4 regions of the Denitraticella aggregata genome follow, and region 2 is predicted to be linked to each of the others. Evidence: predicted binding sites of a transcription regulator. Region 2 holds the regulator's gene; each other region holds the start of a gene.
What was found. The regulator FNR, encoded in region 2, switches genes on or off when oxygen is low (the NO sensors DNR and NnrR bind a similar motif). The targets are predictions, from matches to a motif close to TTGANCTAGNTCAA.

Region 1: the regulator FNR is predicted to act here: its motif matches at 3,173-3,186, upstream of paaN (phenylacetic acid degradation protein PaaN).
Region 3: the regulator FNR is predicted to act here: its motif matches at 2,544-2,557, upstream of ACKVEX_RS00145 (NAD(P)H-dependent flavin oxidoreductase).
Region 4: the regulator FNR is predicted to act here: its motif matches at 946-959, upstream of ACKVEX_RS00910 (2-oxoacid:acceptor oxidoreductase subunit alpha).

What each region holds. Positions count from the first base shown of each region.
Region 1 covers NZ_JBLLNL010000001.1:148,101-152,363, forward strand. Annotated here, with positions in the region: gene ACKVEX_RS00740 (DUF2780 domain-containing protein) at 68-637, shown strand; gene paaY (phenylacetic acid degradation protein PaaY) at 790-1,401, opposite strand; gene paaN (phenylacetic acid degradation protein PaaN) at 1,409-3,073, opposite strand; gene paaG (2-(1,2-epoxy-1,2-dihydrophenyl)acetyl-CoA isomerase PaaG) at 3,406-4,212, shown strand; gene paaH (3-hydroxyacyl-CoA dehydrogenase PaaH) at 4,216-4,263, shown strand, end outside.
Region 2 covers NZ_JBLLNL010000013.1:41,428-45,690, forward strand. Annotated here, with positions in the region: gene ACKVEX_RS14290 (heavy-metal-associated domain-containing protein) at 1-19, opposite strand, end outside; gene ACKVEX_RS14295 (sulfite exporter TauE/SafE family protein) at 69-788, opposite strand; gene hemN (oxygen-independent coproporphyrinogen III oxidase) at 933-2,324, opposite strand; gene fnr (fumarate/nitrate reduction transcriptional regulator Fnr) at 2,441-3,181, shown strand; gene ACKVEX_RS14310 (hemerythrin domain-containing protein) at 3,212-3,751, opposite strand; gene ACKVEX_RS14315 (SirB2 family protein) at 3,762-4,145, opposite strand.
Region 3 covers NZ_JBLLNL010000001.1:25,972-30,234, forward strand. Annotated here, with positions in the region: gene ACKVEX_RS00130 (MBL fold metallo-hydrolase) at 1-325, shown strand, start outside; gene ACKVEX_RS00135 (AsmA family protein) at 347-1,813, shown strand; gene ACKVEX_RS00140 (trimeric intracellular cation channel family protein) at 1,869-2,486, opposite strand; gene ACKVEX_RS00145 (NAD(P)H-dependent flavin oxidoreductase) at 2,701-3,672, shown strand; gene ACKVEX_RS00150 (Lrp/AsnC family transcriptional regulator) at 3,869-4,263, shown strand, end outside.
Region 4 covers NZ_JBLLNL010000001.1:182,437-186,699, reverse strand. Annotated here, with positions in the region: gene had (6-hydroxycyclohex-1-ene-1-carbonyl-CoA dehydrogenase) at 1-803, opposite strand, end outside; gene ACKVEX_RS00910 (2-oxoacid:acceptor oxidoreductase subunit alpha) at 1,118-2,836, shown strand; gene ACKVEX_RS00905 (2-oxoacid:ferredoxin oxidoreductase subunit beta) at 2,839-3,678, shown strand; gene ACKVEX_RS00900 (ferritin-like domain-containing protein) at 3,675-4,223, shown strand.

The DNA of each region.
Region 1 (4,263 bases), on a different contig from region 2:
AAAACCTGTAGGTCGGATCGCGTTACTTTGCCATAAACCGGGAAGCCGCAGTTGGACGTACTCGAGTGTGCGTCTGACGCGTCGTCTGGGAAGCCGCGACGAGGCGCCGCCCGGCCGCTTCCGGTTCTTCAGCGAATGGGCGGTCCGGCTGAGACTCGACGTTGCGTCACTGTCGAGCAGATGCAAGAATGGTAAAAGGGAGTCGGGTAAATGCCTGACCAATTACGTGACGAGGAGACCGATCATGGAACTGATTCAACGGCTTGTGAGCGAACTCAAGGTCAACGAAGGGCAGGCAAAGGGGGGCGTGGGAGCGTTGCTGTTCGTCATTCGGGATCAGGTCGCGCCCCAGACGTTCGATGCGGTCAACGTGCTGTTGCCCGATGCCCAGGCGTGGATGGAGTTGTCTCCCGAGCGCAGTGAAGGCGCGATGGGCATATTGGACGGCATTTTCGGGAATGTGGCCGGAGGCAAGCTGGATGCATTCGCGCGGTTGGGCGGACATTTTCAGTCGCTCGGCATCTCTCCGGCAATGGTCAAGCCGTTTGTCGAAACGGTGTTGTCCGATCTGCGCGACAGGCTGCCGACCGGTGCGCGCGACCAGATCGCGAAGCTCCATGATGTATTGATGGCTTGAGCTGTCGAGCACCGCTTGGTCTTGGTTCGCGTCAGGCGGTCCATATCTGCCCGATTTTTCGTTGCATAGAACCACTATGCGCCTCAAAATCGACCAGAGCTGTCCTCGCTTTCCCACCCGGCTCGTGACGATCGCTCAAGTCCGACAGCCTCCTAGGCCTGCTGTGCCCGCTTGACGTCCATCAGCGGTATGACGCCCGGGAAGTCGAATCGCTTTCGGTCGGCGTCGATTTCCGTCAATGGTTCGCAGGGTTTCAGCGTCGACAGGTTGCGAAGGGTGAGATCGTGGTAACAGCGCGTGCCGTCGACTTTCCACGTGAGTTCCTGCTCCGACAGTTCCCGCAGGATCTTGGCCGGCATGCCGGCAGCGAGCATGCGCGGTGGCACTTCCATGCCGGCCTTGACGAAGGCGCAGGCGGCGACCATGGCGCTGTCGCCGACGATCGCGTTGTCCATGACGACCGCGTTCATGCCGATCAATGCGTTCCGACCGACATGGCAGCCATGCAGAACGGCTCCATGTCCGACATGGCCGTCGACCTCGACGACCGTGTCGGTCCCGGGGAAGCCATGCATCACGCAGCTATCCTGCACGTTCGAGCCCTCCTCGAGCACGATCCGGCCGAAGTCTCCGCGCAGGCTGGCGAGCGGTGCGACATAGCAGCGCGGGCCGATGATGACGTCACCGATCAGCACCGCGTCCGGGTGGACGAAGGCGCTCGGATCGATGACGGGTTTGCGGCCGTCGATTTCGTAGCAGGGCATGGCCGGCTCAATCGACGTGATAGCGGCGCTGCACGACCCGGAAGCGGTTGGCCACGAAGGCGCCGTCCGAGTAGCTCGCGTTCGCGGCCGGGTTCATGCCTACGCCGTGGTAGTCGGAGAAGGCCGTGGACTGGTTGACGAACACGCCGCCGGTCAGGTTGATCGACAGCGCCACGCCTGCACGCCAGGTCGCTTCGGTCATTGCGTCGATGACTTCCGCCTTGGTCGAGTAGATGCCGACGGTCAGGGCGCCGTGTTCGGTGACCAGTCGCTCGGACAGCGCGATCGCGGCCTTGGCATCCGCTGCCTTGACGACGAAGGAGATCGGTCCGAAGCGCTCCTCCATGTAGCTCTTCTCGTCCGCGGCATCGCAGGTGAGCAGCACCGGTGTGCGGACTTCGGCCTTCGGGAACTCGGCGTGGGCGATCTTCCTCGATTCCAGCACGATGCGGCCGTACTCGCCCGCTTCGGCGATCCGATCCAGCGTTGCGTCCGACTGGATCGCGCCGAGTACCGCAGTGGCGACGTTCTCGTCCGACAGGAACTTCGTGATCGACGCGGCGAGGTCGGACGCGACCTCGTCGAAGGTCTTGTGGCCCTGATCGGTGTCGATGCCGTCGGCGGGGACGATGATCGCCTGCGTCGTCGTGCACATCTGACCGGAATACAGCGACAGAGTGAACGCGAGGTTGCGCAGCAACGCCTTGTAGCTGTCGGTCGATTCGATGACGACGTTGTTCACGCCGGCGAGTTCGGCATAGACCTGGGCCTGCCTGGCGTTGTCGATCAACCACTGGCCGAAGACGTTGCCACCGGTGAAGTCGATCGACTTCACCGCCGGGTGCGTCGCGAGCGCCTGGGTGTCGGTGCGCTTGTCGAGCACCGCGAGACTGACCAGGTTCGGGTCGAGGCCCTGCTCGGCCAGCACCTCGCGGATGATCCGGACGGTGATCGCGGCCGGCAGGACCGCGTTGCTGTGCGGCTTCACGATGACCGGATTGCCGGTCGCGAGCGCAGCGAACAGGCCCGGATAGGTGTTCCAGGTCGGGAAGGTGCCGCAGCCGACGACCAGCGCGACGCCGCGCCCGACGATCTCGAAATGCTTCTTCATCTTCAGCGGTGGGAGCTTGCCCTGAGGCTTCTCCCAGATCGCTTCGGCCGGCACGCGGCTCATCTCGTCCCACGCATAAGCGACCGCCTCCAGCCCGCGATCCTGAGCATGCGGGCCACCCGCCTGGAAGGCCATCATCCAGCCCTGACCCGTGGTCAGCATCACCGCATGCGCGAGTTCGAAGCTGCGCTTGTTGAGGCGCTCGAGGATCTCGAGGCACACGCCGACGCGCCCCTGCGGGCCGATTCGCTGCCAACCGGGTTGGGCCGCCTGCGCGGCGGCGACCAGCGCGTCGACCGAGCAGACCGGGTAGCGCACCGCCAGTTCGACGCCGTAGGGCGAGCGCTCGGATGCGGTGGTACCTGTCTGACCGGGTTGGTCGAGCGTGAAGTCCGAACCGAAGCAGGCTTCGACCGCCTTCCTGCCATCGTCATTGGCCGTCTCACCATAGATCTTGGGGCTGGGCATCTCGGGAAACCGTGTCCAGAAGCCGCGCGTATGGATCGCATCGATGGCGGATTCCAGGGTGGTCTGGTGTTTTTCGAACAGCGGGTGGGTCATCGTCTCCTCCGAATTCATGGGTGGTCTCGCTTGCGCCGGCAGCGCAGTGCTGCCGGGGTGTCGCAAGCAGCGTGCAGTCAACAAAAAAACACTTGTTTTTTGATCTGGATCAAGATTACTATTGATTGACCGGTCGGTCAAACATCATGTCTTTCATCGGAAATTCTGGTTTAATCGGCTGCCGGGTGAGCGCATACTAGACAAGCTTGCGCTTGAACTCGGAAAAAAATACAAAAGAATGCGATTCTTGCACGGAAACGTGGCAACGGCCGAGGGTGCTACCGGCCATCGCTCGCTGCGAGAGCAAGGATCCGGGTCTGATCGGAGGAGACATGAGCACGGAGTTCGAAACCATCCGCTTCGAGGTCGTCGACGCAGTCGCGACGCTGACGCTGAATCGCCCTGACAGGTTGAACAGTTTTACCGACCGCATGCACGAGGAGGTTCGTTCGGCCCTGGACGCGGTGAAATCCGGTCGTCGGGATGGTTCGGTGCGTGTGCTGCTCCTGACCGGTGCCGGGCGGGGTTTCTGTGCGGGACAGGATCTGTCGGACCGGGCCGTCGCACCGGGCGATGCGCCGCTCGATCTGGGGGCCTCGATCGAGAAGAACTACAAGCCGCTGGTGATGACGCTGCGTGCGCTGGAGTTGCCGGTCATCGCGGCGGTCAACGGCGTGGCTGCGGGCGCGGGGGCCAATGTCGCACTGGCGTGCGACCTCGTGTTCGCCGCCCGTTCCGCGAGCTTCATCCAGTCCTTCTCCAAGCTGGGTCTGATTCCCGACACGGGCGGATCCTGGATCCTGCCGCGTCTGGTCGGTCCGGCGCGTGCGATGGGGCTGGCGCTGCTCGGTGACAAGCTGTCGGCCGAGCAGGCCGAGCAATGGGGCCTGATCTGGAAGTGCCTGGACGACGACGCGCTGATGCCGACCGTCACCCAGCTTGCCGCGCAGCTCGCGAAAGGTCCGACCTTCGGCTTCGCGCAGACCAAGAAAGCCATCTGGGCGAGTTCCACACACGACTTCGAACAGCAACTCGAGCTGGAGCGCAACATGATGACGGTGTGCGGTCGCTCCAACGATTATCGCGAAGGCGTGGCCGCCTTCATGGCAAAACGCACGCCGCAGTTCAGGGGAGATTGACGCATGCCGGCGCTGTCTTGCGACAATGAGGTTCTGGTCATCGGCGCAGGC
Region 2 (4,263 bases):
TGATCGTCACTTCTGTCATGGAAGCACACTCCAATCGAATGAAACCGGTCATTGCCCCGTGGCGGGGATCATACCTCACACACCACACCACTCCAAAGAAGCCCGCCCAGCGTAGGGGCATGATAGAGCCCGAACAGACCGAAGCCGAGTACCAGCATCCCTGCAGCGAAACGCACCCGCGTGTTGCGCGTGATGTCTCTGAACCGCTTGAAAAGCAGTCCTGCCAGCATAAGGTTGGGCAGCGTGCCGAGCCCGAAGGCGAGCATCATGCCGGCACCACGTGTTGCCGAACCGGTCAGCAATGCGGTCGTCAGCACACTGTAGACCAGCCCGCAGGGCAGAAACCCCCACAGCAGTCCGAGCGGCAAGGCCTGGCCGACATGGCGTGCCGGCAGGAAACGGCGGGTCAGCGGCTGGATGCGCCGCCATACATTGTGGCCGGCGCGTTCGACCGGCGCCAGAAGCTGCGTGAATCCGGTGAGGTAGAGTCCGAGCGCGATCAACATCAGATTGGCGAGCACGTAGAGCGTCATCTGCACCGGCAGCACGTCGTTGAACAGCAGGCCGGCGGTCCCGATCGCGCCCATTACCGCGCCCATCATCACGTAGGTCGTGATCCGTCCAATGTTGTACGCGAGGTGGATCGGCCACTGCGGCGCGGACTGACCGGGCATGCGCACCGGTGCCTGTACCGACAGCGCGCCCACGATGCCGCCGCACATGCTGACACAGTGCGTCCCGCCGAGCAGTCCGATGAGGAAGAAAGCGATGTAGCCGGTTTCAGGCATTCGGGCGGGGTGGCGCAGGCCGTGTTGAGTTGATCGATGCCGGACGTAGAAACCGTCCCGGACCCGAGATCTTACACCGCCGCGCCAGCCAGAGCATGGGCCGGTCTTGCGGATCGATTCACGGCGTCGATCGGCACCGTCCGATCAGATGACCTTGGAATAGCGCGCACGCTCCCGATCCACGCGCAGATAACGATCGAACACCATCGCGATCCCGCGGACCAGCAGGCGTCCGGCCGGCAGCACCGTGATGCATTCATCGTCGACCTCGACCAGGCCGGCCTTCTGCATTTCCCGCAGATCGCCCAGTTCCTCGGCAAAATACTCGTCGAACTTGATCAGATGGGCGATCTCGATCGATTCGATCGAAAGCTCGAACTGACACATCAGCGCCTGGATGATCGAGCGCCGCAACAGATCGTCGGCGGTCAGCTCTACGCCGCGCAAGACCGGGAGTTCGTTGCGATCGAGCGCGTCGTAGTACTCGTCCAACGTCTTAACGTTCTGCGCATAGACCGGGCCGATCTTGCCGATCGCGGACACGCCGAACGCGAGCAGGTCGCATTCGGCCTGCGTGGAATAACCCTGGAAATTGCGATGCAGACGCCCCTGACGCTGCGCGACCGTCAGTTCGTCGTCCGGCCTGGCGAAGTGATCCATGCCGATATACACATAGCCCGCCTCGGTCAGACGGCGAATCGCAAGCTGCAGGATCTGGAGCTTGGTGTCCCCGGTGGGCAACTCGATCGAGCTGATCCGCCGCTGCGGCTTGAACAGACCCGGCAGATGCGCGTAGCTGTAGAGCGAGATCCGGTCGGGCGACAGTTCGAGCACGCTTTCGAGCGTTCGATTGAAGCTGATCACGTTCTGCTTCGGCAGCCCGTAGATGAGATCCATGCTGATCGACTTGAAGCCGGTGGCACGCGCCGACTCCATCACCAGACGCGTCTCGTCGATGCTCTGCACGCGATTGACCGCGACCTGCACGTCGTGATTGAAGTCCTGTACGCCGACACTCATGCGGTTGAAACCCAGATCGGCGAGCAGCTTGACCGTGTCGAAATCGACCTTGCGCGGATCGACCTCGATCGAATACTCCCCGTTCGGCACGAGATGGAAACGTGACCGGACCGAATCCATCAACTGACGCATTTCGTCATGGGACAGGAAGGTGGGCGTGCCTCCGCCCAGATGGAGCTGAGTCACCTGCCGGCTTCCGCCGAGGTGCTCCGCCTGCATGCCGATCTCCTGGTCCAGGTACTTCAGGTACTTCGCCGAACGGCCATGATCCTTGGTGATGATCTTGTTGCAGGCGCAGTAATAGCAGATCGTGTTACAGAAGGGGATGTGGAAGTATAATGACAACGGCCGGCTGGTACCGCCGATCGCTCTTTTGGCCAGCCAGTCCTGCAACGCGCGCGCATCGAACGCCTCGACGAAGCGGTCCGCTGTGGGATAGGACGTGTAGCGTGGGCCATTGACGTCGAATCGGCGGATGAGTTGCTGATCGAAGACCAGATCGGGTTGAGTGTTCATGTACTTGACCTTTATAGGAATGGCTAACGATCGCAAAAATCGGGAGGCAGGGGTTTGACCTGGATCAATGGACCCCATTATCGCCCGTCCACGAACGGAGTGTTCAGATCGTGCAAATGAAGGCGACCGTGCCGATTACAGCCGCCGACATCAAGTCAGCCTGCTCGCAATGCAACCTGCTCGAACTGTGCCTGCCCTTCGGCATGACCGAGCACGAGATCCACCGGCTGGATGAACTGGTCGGAACGCGCCGCAAGGTCAAGCGCCAGCAACACCTGTACCGTGCAGGCGACCCGTTCGAGGCAATCTACGCGATCCGTATCGGCTGGTTCAAGACCGACGTAGTGCTCGAGGACGGTCGCGAGCAGGTCACCGGCTTCCAGATGACCGGCGAGATGCTCGGGCTGGACGGAATCAGCACCGAGGCACACTCGTGCAACGCGGTCGCGCTCGAAGACAGTGAAGTGTGTGTCATCGCGTACGACAAGCTCGAGGCACTGTCGCGCGAGATCGAGGGGCTGCAACACCAGTTCCACAGGGTCATGAGCCGCGAAATCGTGCGTGACCACGGCGTGATGATGCTGCTCGGTTCGATGCGCGCCGAGGAGCGACTGGCGGCCTTCCTGCTGAATCTGTCACAGCGCTTCACCGCACGCGGTTTTTCCGCCGCCGAGTTTCATCTGCGCATGACCCGGGACGAGATCGGCTCCTACCTCGGCCTGAAGCTCGAAACCGTGTCTCGCGCCTTCTCCCGCTTCCAGGACGAGGGCATCATTGCGGTACAGCAGAAGCATATCCGCATCGTCGCACAGGACAAACTCAGAAAACTCATCCAGCACCCGGTCGGCGGTCGCTGACGCGCGTGCCACACCCCGGGCCGCGAGCTGTCAGCAAGATGGCTGACGACGTCGGTTGGTCATCGACTGGCCAATACGCGCAAGATCCTCCGCGGTCAGCAGCGCCCGCGCATAGGGAAACAGTTCGCCCTCTTCCCGTTCGGTGTGCAGCGCATAGCGTTCGGTGAAGGCATGCACTTCGTCGAGCGTCAGATCGACGACCTCGCCTTTCGACACCCGCTCGAGCTTGGCGCGCATCACATCCCACGCGGCGAACATGCGCTGATGATCCTCGAGTATCCATTCGATCAGCGACTCCAGCGGAAAGCGCCTGTCGGTATCCACCCGCTGTCGCAGCAAAGGAATCAGATCCAGCTCCTCATCCATGTGATGGTTGACCGCGGCAACATCGAAATAGCGGATGATGGCCGCCGCCGCCCTGCGCGCCAGCTGGTCGGCACCATGCTCGGGCAACCATCTGGCCAGCCGGTCCAGCGTGCCGAGTTGCGCATGCAGACGCTCATGGCAGGTCTCCAGCATCTCGAGCGGCGCCTCGAATCCGGGGGACACCGGAACGAGCGATTCAGTCATGAAACATTCCTCACAAAGCAAAAAACCCGGTCGCGTTCTTGGACAGCGCGACCGACACGATCCAGGCATAGACCGACGCAGCGGCGCACCAGGCAAGCATACGCTGCCGACGCGTGCGGCCCCGCTTCAGCGCGATCGTTCCCAACAGGATGTAAGCGATCAGCCCCCCCACCTTGGCCGTCACCCAGTTGGCAGCGAAAGGATACTGCGAAATCATCATGGCCAGCACGATCGCACTTCCGAGCAGCATGCTGTCGACGACATGCGGCAGGAGCCGGGTCGCACGGTGACGTAACAGTGGAGACCCGGAAAACATCCACCAGCCGCGTAACGCGAACCCCATCGCGCTGAGCACCACCATAGTGACATGCAGATTCTTGATCGTGTAGTAAATCATCTTCGGCGAATCCGCTGTCGCTGTCGTGAAAAAACCAGGGCGGCGAATACGAGACGCGCCGGCCGTCGGTCAGGATCGCGATTCTCCATCGTTCAGGCCGTGTTATCAAACATCC
Region 3 (4,263 bases), on a different contig from region 2:
CACGCCTGACCGCTGGCTTGCCGACGGCGACACGGTCACGGTGGGGGAGCAGACGTTCCAGGTCATCCACGCGCCGGGCCACACCCCGGGCCATGTCGTGTTCTTCCACCCTGGTGCGAGACTGGCGCTGGTCGGCGACGTGCTGTTCGCGGGCTCGATCGGCCGCACCGACTTTCCCCGCGGCGACCATGCGACGCTGATCAGCTCGATCAGGAACAAGCTCTTTCCGCTCGGTGACGACGTGCGTTTCGTCCCGGGCCATGGTCCGATGTCGACCTTCGGCCGCGAGCGGGCGAGTAATCCCTACGTCGCCGATCGCGGCTGACGCAGGTCGCGGAGTGCCGGCGTGAGCGCGCGTCGGTGGCGCAAGGCCCGGATCGTCGCGGTCCTGATCCTGCTCGTGTTGCTGGTCGTGGCCGCGCTGACGCACCGGTTCGGCGAACGCGTGCTGCGCGGACTGCTGCTCGAGCAGGCTGCGGCGCTGCTGGTGCCGGGGCTGCGGATCGACGCGCCACTCGAATGGTCGCTCTACCCCGAGGCGTCGCTGACCGTGCGCGATGTGAGCGTAGTCGATGACGATGGCGTGGCGCGGCTACGGGTACGCGAACTGCGGGTGATTCTGGATAGGGACGTATTGTTCGAGCGGCGCCTCCATGCCCGCTCGGTCACGCTCGCAGGACTGGAACTGACGCTGTCGCGCGACCAGCCGAACCATTGGCGCGCCGACGGCTGGGTCCGGACCGGCGACCAGGGTGCCGGAGCGTCGGTCGTGCCCGGCATCGACCTGGTGCATATTTCCGATGCCATGCTTCGGGTCGATGGCGAGCCGGCACTGGTATTGTCATCCCTGGATCTGAGCGCGGGACCGATCCTGCCGGCCGAGCCCGGCCGTTTCAAACTGACGGCGGACGCGATGCTGTCGGGGGCGACCGCCCTGAACATGCGGATCGCGCTCGGCGGCGGCTTCGCGCCGCTCGGTGTCGAACGGCGGCTGGACGACCTGTCGCTGGTCGTCGAGGGTGAGGGTGCCGGCTTCGACGCGGTGCGTATCGACCTCGACATCGGGCGCGTGATGATCCCGGATGATGCGCCGCCGGCGCTCGTGGGCATTCTGGCCCGCGTGTCTATGCAGATGGCCGGCGTCGGACTGGACGGCCGACTGGCTTCGGCCGGACTGCGACCGGGGATGCGCGGGTGGACGGCAGCCGAACCCCGCTTCGATGCCGAACTGCGGCTAGACGACCGGCGCATGAATGGCACCCTCGCTGCGTCCGGGCTGATCATCGAGGATCTGAACCGGATCGATCTGCAGGGCTTCGAGCTGGACATCACACACGTCCCGGACCCGCCGCTCATGCTCGAACTGTCCGGTGGTCTGGATATTCGACGCGACGCGGCCAGCGGCATCGTGACGGCGTCCCTGGTCGCGCGCGACGGCACGCTGGCGCTGCCGCACCCGGCCGGTGGGCCGTCGACGTTCGAGATAGCCTTCGAGGGTGATGCAGGCGTGACACTGGATCCGGCGGATATCGTGAGCACGGCGCAGATGCACGGACGCGTGGGTGGTACCTTCGACGCCACCCGATTCGACGGCCAGTGGCAGTTCGAGAGCACCCGGTCCCCGTCGCTGGCGGTGCAGCTCGTTCTCGATCGACTCGACCTGGACGCCTATCTGCCCCCGCCGGCCGCAGCATCAGGCCCGCTCGATCTTTCGATCTGGCGCGATTGGCCGGTGACCGGGCAGCTCACGGTGCAGACCTTGCGCGTGCGCGGCCTGCAAAGCCGCGACGCGACGCTCAGCCTGGGACGTTGACGGCGCACGAATCCGGGGCCGTTGGCACGCTTGTGTCGCGTATTCGACGAGCCCGTCAGCCGCGCGCGGTGAAGATCGGCAGCCGCCACTTGAACACGATCGCGCACAGACGGATCAGCAGCACCAGCGATCCGCCGGCGATCGCGGCCCAGCCGGCGGACAGGCCGTAGGCCATCAGCCCGACCACCAGCAGCGCGCCGGCCCACGACGCGGTCGCATACAGTTCGCCGGTAAACACCAGCGGCACCTCGTTGCACAGCATGTCGCGGAGGATGCCGCCGAAAACGCCGGTGACCACCCCCATCAGGCTCGCGACCAGCCATGGCGCCCCGACCGACAGCGCCGCCTGCGTGCCGCTGACCGTGAACAGCGCCAGCCCGATCGCGTCGGGCAGCAGGAACAGCTTGGTCGGCAGCCTGACCATGCGCACCAGCGCAAAGGTCACCAGCCCCGCGATGATCGCCGCGATCAGGTAGGTCTGGTCGGCGATCCAGAACACCGTCCGATCCAGCAGCACGTCGCGCAGCGATCCGCCGCCGAGCGCGGCCGCGAGCGCGACCACCACCATCCCGAACAGGTCGAACGGCCGTCGCCCGGCCTCGAGCACGCCGGAAGACGCATTGACCGCGACCGCGGCGATACCGATGCTGTAGACGAGGGTTTCGAGATTCATGGGGACGGAGCATAGCAATCCGCTCGTCGCTTCGCCATCGGTGCTCGCGACAAGGCCTTGATCCGGCTCGACGTGACCCGCGAGCAGCCGATGCAGACGCTGAACGCGGAGGCTGCGTCGAGGGGTATCATGACGCCGACGCGATCCCGACCTCTGGCTGATCCGCCTGCCGGGGCCGGAGACCCGCGCGACAGCAATGCATCCAGGAGACAGCATGCCGATACCCGAAATGTTCCAGCGCCGGATGAGCCTGCCTGCGATCGCCGCGCCGATGTTCCTGGTGTCCGGACCGGAACTCGTCATCGAGACCTGCAAGGCGGGTGTGGCCGGCACGTTCCCTTCACTGAATGCACGGCCGCCTGCGCAGCTCGACGAATGGCTGGGCCGGATCGGTCGCGAGCTGGCCGCGCACCGCGAAGCCGCCCCGGCTGCGCCGTGCGCGCCGTTCGGCGTGAATCTGATCCTGCATCCGAGCAACGAACGGATGCGCGACGACCTGGCGCTGGTGGTCAAGCACAAGGTCCCGTTCGTGATCACCAGTCTCGGTCATCCCGGCGAGGTCGCACGCATCGTGCATGATTACGGCGGGCTGGTGTTCTCGGACATCATTCATGCCTACCATGCCAGGAAGGCGACCGAAGCCGGCGTCGATGGCGTGATCGCGGTGTGCGCCGGCGCGGGCGGCCATGCGGGCACGCAGAGCCCGTTCAGCCTTATCCGGGAGATTCGCGAGTTCTGGGACGGCACGCTGATTCTGGCCGGTGCGATCTCCGATGGTGCGAGCGTGCGTGCGGCCGAGGTCATGGGCGCGGACTTCGCGTACATGGGTACGCGATTCATCGCGACGCGCGAGTCGCGCGCGGACGACGCATACAAGCGCATGCTGGTCGACAGTCGCGCTGCCGACATCGTCTACACCGACGCGATCTCGGGCACCAATGCGAACTTCATGTGGGGCAGCCTCGAAAAAGCCGGCTTCGAGCGCGAGGCCCTCGCGGCGGGGACGGGCAAGGGCAAGCTCCACGGCATCGGCGACGAGGCCCGCGCCTGGCGGGACGTATGGAGCGCCGGGCATGGCGTGTCGACGATCCACGACGTGCTGCCGGTCGCCGAACTGGTCGCGCGGCTCGCGGCCGAATACCAGGCCGCATGCGCGCTGCCGGTCAGTGCCGGCGTGCGCGAATAACGGTCGGCGATCGGCCGGCATCTGCGGGCTGCCGGTTCTGCCGTTCATGTCGTTCGCGGGGATGACGGCATGGAATTGATGGGGCGATCGTGCGTGTGGGCGATTAACATGTAGCGGACGATCACAACCGGTTCGTCGATCACGATCCGATGGCGGGCGCGTCGGTCGCGAGCGGACACATGGCGGAGACGACGGCATGAAACTGGATTCCGCGCAGCGGCGGATTCTGACCCTGCTGCAGAAGGACTCGACGCTGAGCACGCAGCATCTGGCGGACAAGGTCGGCCTGTCCCCGTCGCCATGCTGGCGGCGAGTCAAGGATCTGGAAGAGTCGGGGCTGATCAAGGGCTATGTCGCGCTACTCGATCGGCACAAGCTCGGGCTGACCACCTGCGTGTGGGTGCGGGTGAAGCTGAAGAAGCACAGCGCGGATGTGCTCGACCGCTTCGAGACCGTGGTCAAGAGCTGCGACGAAGTCGTCGAATGCTATGAACTGCTGGGCGAGACCGATTGCCTGCTCAAGCTCTACCTGCCCAGCCTCGAGGCCTTGTCGGCGTTCATGCACAACTTCCTGCTGAAGATCCCCGAGGT
Region 4 (4,263 bases), on a different contig from region 2:
AGCAAGCCGTATGCGTTGGTCTGGCCAGCACCGCTACCGGAGCATTCGAAGATCTTCCACCGGTTCGTGCGCAGGCCATTGCCGCGACAATGCGCCTCGACCGCCTTCTTCAGGTCGCGGCCTGACAGCTCACGCGCGTCGAGCGTCAGCGCGGCACCGTGCTGCGTCATCAACTCGAGCTTGCCCGGATCGACATCGACAGCGATCACGTGTGCACCGAATGCATGTGCGATCTGCACCGCGTATCCGCCGACGCCCCCGACGCCGATCACGATCGCGACGTCGCCCGGCTCGACCTCGGCCTGCAGCACTGCCTGATAGGGCGTGGTCACCGCGTCGGCCACCACCGACACATCGGCCAGACCGAGCCCGGCAGCAGCCAGGCGCGCTTCATCCACGCGACACAGGCCACGCGCCGGGACCACGACATGCGACGCAAAGCCACCCTGGATGTCGTTGCCCGGCATCACCTGGTCGCGGCAGATCGTGCCGTGCCCGGTCACGCACAGTTCGCACTTGCCGCAGGGGATCACCGCTGGAACGATGACGGCGCGACCGAGCCACCCGCTGGCGGCGACGCCCGCCTGCGTCACCCGCCCGCTGATCTCATGGCCCAGCGCGAGCGGCAGGGACAGGTTCGTGCGCACGCCGTCGTAGTAGTAGCCGAGGTCGGTATGACAGACGCCGCAACCGGCCACCTCGACCAGAACTTCGTCGTCGGCGAGTGCATCGACGGTGAAATCGCAACGGGTCATCGGTTCGCCCACACCCGTCATCAACCACCGATATGGATTGCCGCTCATCTGCTGTCTCCATGCACCGGCGCATTCATCGCCGTTTTATTTACGTTCACGTTTACGTTAACTCTGAATTTGGTTGCTGCCACCGCTGAATCCGATCGGTGTCGCGTTGGATGAACTCTATCGGACAAGGAAAAGAGGGTAGTTGACCTACGTCAACAGATTGACGTTTGCGTCAACGTAAACTCTGGTCGTAACTTGAACACCCGATTGCGCCCCGCGCAAGCCGCCCCCGGCTCCCGTCGTCGGACGGGTTGCGACCGGGCGACGCACAAGGGTCCGGTCCAGCCGGACCGAAGACGAACCTGGAGACTAGGATGACAGCCCGATCCATTTCGATCACATTCGCCGGCAGCGGCGGCGCAGGCGTGATGACCGCCGGCAACATGCTGCTCGACGCTGCCGGCCATGCCGGCTGGTACGCGTACATGACGCGCTCGTCAGGCGCGCAGATCCGTGGCGGCGAGGCGGCCGCGATGCTGCGGCTGTCGACCGAACCGGTCCAGTCACACGACGACGACTACGATCTGCTGGTCGCGATCGACTGGCAGAACGTGGGGCGCTTCTCGGCCGAGATTCCGATGAACGCCGGCAGCCTGGTGCTCGGCGACCCGGACGGTGGCGACTTTCCGGAGCAGATACGTGCCAAGGGCACGCGTACCGCCGAGATCCCGTTCAAGAAGATCGCGAAGGAGATTCCGGGCGGTAGGCCCAACATGATCGCCCTGGGGGCGGTCGCCGCGCTGATCGGCCTGCCCGAGGACTCCATCATGGAGGTGCTGACCGGTACCCTGAAGAAGAAGGGAGCAGACGCGCTCGAGGCGAGCAGGGCGTCGGTCTGCGCCGGACGGGATCTGGCGACGACGCTCCCGCAGCTCAGGCCGCTGGAGCCTGCCCATGGCGAGCGTGCCCGCCTGTGGAGCATCACCGGCAACGAGGCCGCCGGCCTGGGGGCGGTCCGCGGCGGTGTGCGCTTCGTCGCCGCCTACCCGATCACACCGGGTACCGAGGTGCTCGAATGGCTGGCACCGAATCTGGCCAGACTCGGGGGCGTGCTCGTGCAGGCGGAAGACGAACTCGCCTCCATCAACCAGATCATCGGTGCGTCCTACGCGGGCACGCCGTCGCTGACCGCCACGGCCGGCCCGGGGCTCGCGCTGATGATGGAGTCCATAGGCCTGTCTGTTGCGGCCGAGACGCCGGTCGTCGTCATCGACGTGATGCGTGGCGGCCCATCCACCGGCATTCCGGTCAAATCCGAACAGAGCGATCTGAACATTGCGCTGTACGGGCTGCATGGCGATGCGCCGCACCTGGTCCTCGCACCCAATTCGATCGCGGACTGCGCCTTCACTACGCAGTGGGCGGTGCATCTGGCCGAGGCGCTGCAGACCGCCGCGATCGTGTTGTCGGACCAGTCGCTCGGGCAGAGCCGTGCGACGATCCCACCACCGCAGGACCCGGGACTGCGTGCGATGCGGCTCAGGCCCGACGGGGACGCCTCCGAACCCTACCGGCGCTACCGGATCACCCCGTCCGGCGTTTCACCGATGGCCGAACCCGGCATGAAGGGGTATCAGTACACCGCCGACGGCCTCGAGCACAACGAGACCGGCACTCCGTCGAGTCAGGCGGCGGACCATCTCGCCCAGCTCGACAAGCGTCTGCACAAGCTCACCGGTCATGACTACGGAACCCACTGGGCCGACATCGACGGGGACGGCGACATCGTGGTGCTGACCTGGGGCTCGACCACCGGCCCGGTGCGCGAGGCGCTGGCGCGCTGGCGGGCGGCCGGAAAGCGTGCCCGCCTCGTGTCGATGCGCCTGCTCGCCCCTTTCCTGCCGGACAAGATCGCAGTCGCGCTCGACGATGCGAAGCGCATTCTGGTGGTCGAACAGAGCCACGGCGCCCAGTTCCACCGCTACCTGCGCGCACATTACGACCTTCCCGGAGAAGTGCGCGCCTTCCACCGTCCCGGCCCCCTGCCGATCCGTCCCGACGAAATCGTCCGTCAACTTTCCGACTGGAGCTGAACATGGATGCGACCTCTGCCTGCCCGAGCTACACGGCACGCGACTACAAATCGGACGTCAAACCCGTGTGGTGCCCCGGCTGCGGCGACTACTCGGTGCTGTCGGCGATCACCAAGGCCCTCGCCGAACTGTCCCTGGCACCCGAAAACGTGGCCCTGGTTTCGGGGATCGGCTGCTCCTCCCGCATCCCCGCCTACACCAACGTGTTCGGCTTCCATGGCGTGCATGGCCGTGCGCTGCCGATCGCTACCGGCATCAAGGTGAGCCGGCCCGAGCTCACCGTCATCGCGTCCGGCGGCGACGGCGACGGTTTCTCGATCGGCGGCAATCACTTCCTGCACGCTTGCCGGCGCAACGTCGACATGACCTACATCGTGATGGACAACGAGGTCTATGGCATGACCAAGGGCCAGGCCTCGCCCACCACCGCGCCCGACTGGGAGAAGAGCAAGCTCACGCCGCACGGGACCGGGATCAACCCCTTCCACCCGCTGGTGATCGCACTGGCATCCGGGGCCAACTTCATCGCACGCGGTTTCTCCGGCGATCCGAATGGCACCGCCCGGCTGATCACCGAGGCGATACGTCATCCCGGCTTCTCCTTCGTGCAGCTGCTCAGTCCGTGCGTGACCTTCCGCCCCGAACAGCGCGACTGGAAGGACGCGGTCCATACCGCACCGGTCGAGCCCACCGACGACCCGGCCCGCGCCGCGCGCCGCCTGATGACCGACGACGGCTTCAACATCGGCGTGCTCTACCGCGGCGACCGCCGACCCTACCGCCCCGCCCCGACGCCGAGCGTAGATTCCGTCACCGAACTGGAGAAGGAGTTTGTGATATGAGCCCCACCGAGCCCCGCGAAAACGACGACAAGGACATCGAATCGGTGGAGCAGCTGCTCGCTCACGCGCTCGCGATGGAGACCGAGGCCGCCGAGCGCTATGCCGAACTCGCCGACCAGATGGAAGTGCACAACAACCATGAGGTCGCAGCACTGTTCCGCAAGCTCGCGGCGATCGAACGCCTGCATGTCGACAGCGTGAATGCGCTCGGCGAGGGCATGGAGTTGCCGCACATCGCGCCATGGGACTATGCATGGGAGACGCCCGAAAGCCCGGAAGCGCCCTCGACCATCGCACGCGAGATCCATTACCTGATGCATCCCTGGCATGCAATCGCGCTGGCGCTCAAACACGAGAAGCTCGGTGTCGAGTTCTACCGCAATCTGGCGGAGCGAGGGGAAAACCCAGCGGTGCGGGAAACCGCGCAGGAACTGCTCGAGAGCGAAGTCGAGCATGTCACGCTGCTCGAACGCTGGCTGACTCGGGTCGAACGCCCCGAACAGGGCTGGAACGAGGATCCCGATCCCCCTCTGCTACAGGAATGACGGGCCGGTCCAAGCGAGCCGCCCGGCCCGGTCAGGCCGG